Regions from separate parts of the Terrabacter koreensis genome, predicted to be linked through region 2. Evidence: riboswitches for the same ligand, from Rfam matches in the RefSeq annotation. Region 2 holds a riboswitch; the other holds the start of a gene.
The links. Region 2 has a riboswitch for thiamine pyrophosphate ahead of thiE (thiamine phosphate synthase). Riboswitches for the same ligand answer to the same signal wherever they lie in the genome.
Positions count from the first base shown of each region.

Region 1 (2,446 bases), on a different contig from region 2:
TGCGCAGGACGGCGCCCGGGCCCGGATAGATCAGGCCGGTACGCCCGTCGCCCCAGCGCACGAGGTAGGGCGGCCCGCCCTCCGGCCCGCGGACCTCGAGCACCTCGCCGTCCCGCGTGGGCTCGTCGACGTGCTCCGCGGCCAGGATGATGCGGTCTCCGACATGCGCTCTCACGGTGTCCTCCTCGTCGTCGTGACATCTAGGAGAGCACCGTCGGTCCGGCGGAGCGTAGGGACCGTGGTCCTGCAGGTACTGGTCGGTGGACCCTTGCGCCGAGGACCGGCGCGGGCTACCGCTTGCCCGTGGCCTTGTCGATGGCCTTCTGGGTCGCCTTCTCGGCCTTGGCCTTCGCCTTGGCGAGCTTCTTCGCGGCCTTCTTGTCGGCGGGCTTCACCTGGTCGTCCTCGAGGGCCTTGGGCAGGTGGCCCGTGGAGCGGCGGTAGTAGGTCGCGGCCCCGCGCTCGGCGGCGACCCGGGCGGCCGAGACCGCCATCGACGAGATGGCCGTGAAGAGGATGACGTCGCGGGTGCGCTCGCGCTCGTAGTCACCCTTGACGGGCACGTTGCGGCCGGTGGCGAGCTTCCAGCCCTTCTGGGCGGCGTCGGTCGCGAGCTTCGTCGCGATGAGCGTCGTGCCGACGCTGAGGACCTTCCACACCGGGCCGCCCACGGGCGTGCGCGGAGCCGCGGCGGCCTTGGCCTTCTCCTTCGTGCGGGAGAGCTGCTTGGCGGCCTTCTTCGAGTCCTTGGAAGCCATGGCGTGACTGTACCCATGGCGGCCGGAGTAGAGTCACCACCACAACTGAAGAGCACCACCACCCATCACGACAGGGGAGCGCGAGACGCGCTGAGAGTGCGGCAGCCCAGACGGCCGAGCCGCAGACCCTCGAACCTGCTCCGGTTAGCACCGGCGAAGGAAGTCGGTATTTCTCAGGTCACCTGACGGCCCACGCCTTGCGGCGTGCCCGTCGCGGTGCCCTCCCCCAGGTATCCACCCCTACTGGAACCCGGGAGTCCCATCATGACCAGCACCATCACCGCCAGCGGGCCGCTGACCCGCTGGCGCACCATCGACCTGCTCACCTGCGCCTTCCTCGGTGTCGCCTTCGGCGTCGCGTACTGGGCGTGGGGCCTGGTCTACGCAGCACCGTCGGCCGCGGTGTCGGCGGGCTTCCCGCCCCTCGCCGCCCTCTTCAGCTGGCCGTGGCTCGTCGCCGGCATCGTCGGCATGCTCATCATCCGCCGCCCCGGCGCGGCGGTCTTCACCGAGCTGCTCGCCGCCGTCGTGTCGGCGCTCATCGGGACCCAGTGGGGCCTGACGACGCTCGTTTCGGGCCTGGTGCAGGGCCTCGGGGTCGAGCTCGGTTTCGCCGCCTTCGGGTATGCCGTCTACCGCTGGGCACCGCTGCTGCTCGGCGGCTTCCTCGGCGGTGCGTTCGAGGCCGTCTACGAGTGGTACTCCTACTGGACCGACTGGGGCTGGGACTACAAGGTCGCCTACCTGCTCCTCCTCGGCGCCTCCGTCGCGGTGCTCGGTTCGCTCCTCTCCGTCGCACTGACCCGCGGGCTCGCCTCGGTCGGTGCGCTGAACCCGTTCCCACCGGGCCAGGAGGTCCGCGAGCAGCGTGCCGTCTGACCTTCCGGTGCGACCGCGAGCCGAACACCTCGAGGCCGGGGCGTATGCCGTGCGCTCCGGCTCCGAGGTGCGCGTCGAGGACCTGACGTGGCGACCTTTCGGGCGCTCGCGTCCGGTCCTCGAGCGCCTCGACCTCGAGATCGGCCCCGGCGAGCGAGTGCTGCTCGCCGGGCCGAGCGGCTCGGGCAAGTCGACGCTGCTGCGGGCCGTCGCCGGCCTGCTGCTCACCGCCGACTCGGGTGAGCTCTCTGGCGAGGTGACCGTGGGCGGCGCTGCGCCGCAAGCGGTTCCGGGTTCGGTGGGTCTCGTGCTGCAGGACCCCGGTGCCGGAGTCGTCGCCTCGACGATCGGGCGCGACGTGGCCTTCGGTCTGGAGAACGTGCAGGCGCCGTTGGCCGAGATGTCGCCACGCGTGCGTGCGGTCCTCGACGAGGTCGGCCTCACCATGCCGGCCGACTGCTCGCCCGCGACGCTCAGCGGCGGCGAGTCGCAGCGGCTCGCCCTCGCCGGCGCGCTCGTCATGGAGCCGTCCGTGCTGCTGCTCGACGAGCCGACGGCCATGCTCGACGCCGCCACGGCCGCAGGCGTGCGCGCGGTCGTCGCCGAGGTGGTGGCCCGGCGCGGGCTCACCCTCGTCGTCGTCGAGCACCGCCTGGACGGGTGGCTCGACCTCGTCGACCGGATCGTCGTGCTCGACGGGTCGGGCGCGGTCGTGGCCGACGGGGACCCACGCCGCGTCCTGGCCCAGCGCGGCGAGTCACTTGCCGCACAGGGGATCTGGGTTCCAGGCGTGCCTGACCCCGAACCGC
Region 1 is NZ_BAAGQU010000004.1:133,001-135,446, forward strand. It holds gene ACYVNR_RS03325 (dsRBD fold-containing protein) at 1-175, opposite strand, end outside; gene ACYVNR_RS03330 (DUF4235 domain-containing protein) at 291-758, opposite strand; TPP riboswitch at 821-937, shown strand; gene ACYVNR_RS03335 (ECF transporter S component) at 1,023-1,637, shown strand; gene ACYVNR_RS03340 (ATP-binding cassette domain-containing protein) at 1,627-2,446, shown strand, end outside.
Region 1: another riboswitch for thiamine pyrophosphate. It lies ahead of ACYVNR_RS03335 (ECF transporter S component); the one in region 2 lies ahead of thiE (thiamine phosphate synthase).

Region 2 (2,446 bases):
ACCCGTGGGCTGCCCATCGCGTACGCCACCGGTCCCTCGAGCACGTACGCCGGTGGCCCGCCCCGCGCGTACGTCGGGTTCGACCTCCAGGGGGACGAGGGCGCCGCCGTTCGCGACGAGCGCGGTCGCCAGGGCTCGTGCGACGACCCTCGGGTCGACGGCGGTCTCGGCGAGCCGCACCGCAGCCCGGACCCTGGGCGACAGCGCCGGCTCTAGCCGCCGGGCCGAGCGGGCGGCGAGCCTCTCGACGGGGCAGTGCCGGCGCTCGACGTGTCGGGCGTGCCGCGCGAGGGCGGCCTCGTCGTCCGCGTCGAGGGCGACGAGCAGGGTCGCGTGGGGGCGCAGCTCGATGTCCTCACTGCCCACGCGCGTCAGGTCGGCAGCGAAGCCTGACCACTCGCGTGCACCAGCCAACCCCGCCGCGAGCAGGGCGTCCTGGCCGAAGACGGCTTCGCTCGCCGGAGCCAGCATCCCGGCAGCCGCGTGCGTCGCTCCGCCCGCGACATTCGGGTCGAAGACGGTGACCGCGTGCCCGCGCTCGGCAAGGCGCCAGGCACAGGCGAGCCCGATGATCCCGCCGCCGATGACGGCGACGCGCTGCCAGCCGGACGGTCGCGCTCCCCGCGGAGCGGAGGCCCGGCTCAACGGCGGATGGTGGTCGCCCCGGACTCGGACCGCGGCGCCCAGGGCGCCGCCGGTGGTGTCGGTGGGGTTCCGAGCGCAGCGGCCAGGGCGGCGGCAGCGGCAGCCGGGTGGGCGGCCTCGCTCACGGCGGTGACGACCGCGACGCCGTGCACGCCGGCAGCACGCAGGGCCGGCACGTGGGCCACTCTCACACCACCGACGGCGATGACCGGCAGGTCCGTGGCCGCGGCGACGGCAGCGACTCCATCGGGCCCGATCGGGTCGGGAAGCCCCGGCTTCGTCGTCGTCGCGTACGCCGGGCCGACGCCGAGATAGCTGGCGCCTGCGGCCTCGGCCGCACGGGCCGCTGCGGCGTCCCGGGCGGTGGCGCCGATGACGAAGCCCGGCGGGGTGATGGTGCGCACGAGGTCGACCGGGAGGTCGGAGGCGCCGAGGTGCACGCCGTCGGCGTCCGCGGCGATCGCCACGTCGACCCGGTCGTCCACGAGGACGAGGCAGCCGGCCGGGCGGGCCACCGCGACGACGGCGGCGGTGAGGGCGAGGTGGTCGCGGTCGGAGAGGTCCTTGGCCCTGACCTGGATCGCGCACGGACCGCTGGACACGACGGCTCGCACGTCGGGCAACGGGTCACGACCCCCGCGGGTGTCGGTGAGCACGTGCAGGGCGGGGACGAGGCCCCCGGTGGTTCGTGGCATGGACGCGACTCCTTGGTCCCTGCGCCGGCATGATCCGGATCAGGTGTGGACGGTCGGGGCCGCGTCAGCCCCCTCTCAGCCCGGTGCGCCGGACTCCCGTGAAGGACGCCGCAACCATAACCACACCGCGATGCCCACCGCATCCGGGGACCACGGTCAGCCCTCTCGCCGGCCGGACCGTCACGAGCGGCACGAGCGCCACGAGCGTCACGAGCGTCACGAGCGGCACGAGCGCAGCGCCGCAAGCACGGGCGACGTTGTTGGTGGCGGTCCGTCGGTCCACGGCGCGGAAGCCCGGGCCAGTGCCTCGCAGCACGAATTACGCTGGTCGCATGTCCCAGACGATCGACCCCACCGTCGTCGAGCAGGTCAACGCCCTGGCCGACGGTGCGCGGGTGGCCTCGCGCCGCCTCGCCCTCATGTCACGCGCCGAGAAGGACGCCGCGCTGCTGCGCCTGGCCGACGCCGTCGAGGCCGCCACCCCGTCGATCGTCGAGGCCAACGCCGAGGACATCGAGCGCGGCCGTGCCGGCGGCATGAGCGAGAGCCTGCAGGACCGGCTCCGCCTCGACGAGACCCGCGTCGCGGCGGTGGCCCAGGCCCTGCGCGACGTCGCGGCCCTGCCCGACCCCGTCGGTGAGATCGTCCGGGGCTCGACGCTCGCGAACGGCCTGCAGATCCGTCAGGTGCGCGTACCGATGGGTGTCATCGGGATGATCTACGAGGCCCGCCCGAACGTCACGGTCGACGCCGCCGGCCTCTGCCTCAAGTCGGGCAACGCCGTGCTGCTGCGCGGCGGTTCGGCCGCGGCCAGCAGCAACCACGCCCTCGTCCAGGCGATGCGCGACTCCCTTGCGGCACAAGGGCTTCCGGTCGAGGCCATCACTCTGCTCGAGGAGGGCGGGCGCTACGCCGCGCGAGCCCTGATGACCGCACGCGGCCACGTCGACCTCGTCATCCCGCGCGGGGGCGCCGACCTCATCCAGACCGTCGTGCGCGAGTCCACCGTGCCCGTCATCGAGACGGGCGTCGGCGTCTGCCACGTCTACGTCGACCGCGCCGCCGACCTCGACAAGGCGCAGGCGATCACCCTCAACGCCAAGACC
Region 2 is NZ_BAAGQU010000002.1:285,973-288,418, forward strand. It holds gene thiO (glycine oxidase ThiO) at 1-645, opposite strand, end outside; gene thiE (thiamine phosphate synthase) at 642-1,340, opposite strand; TPP riboswitch at 1,339-1,450, opposite strand; gene ACYVNR_RS01725 (glutamate-5-semialdehyde dehydrogenase) at 1,673-2,446, shown strand, end outside.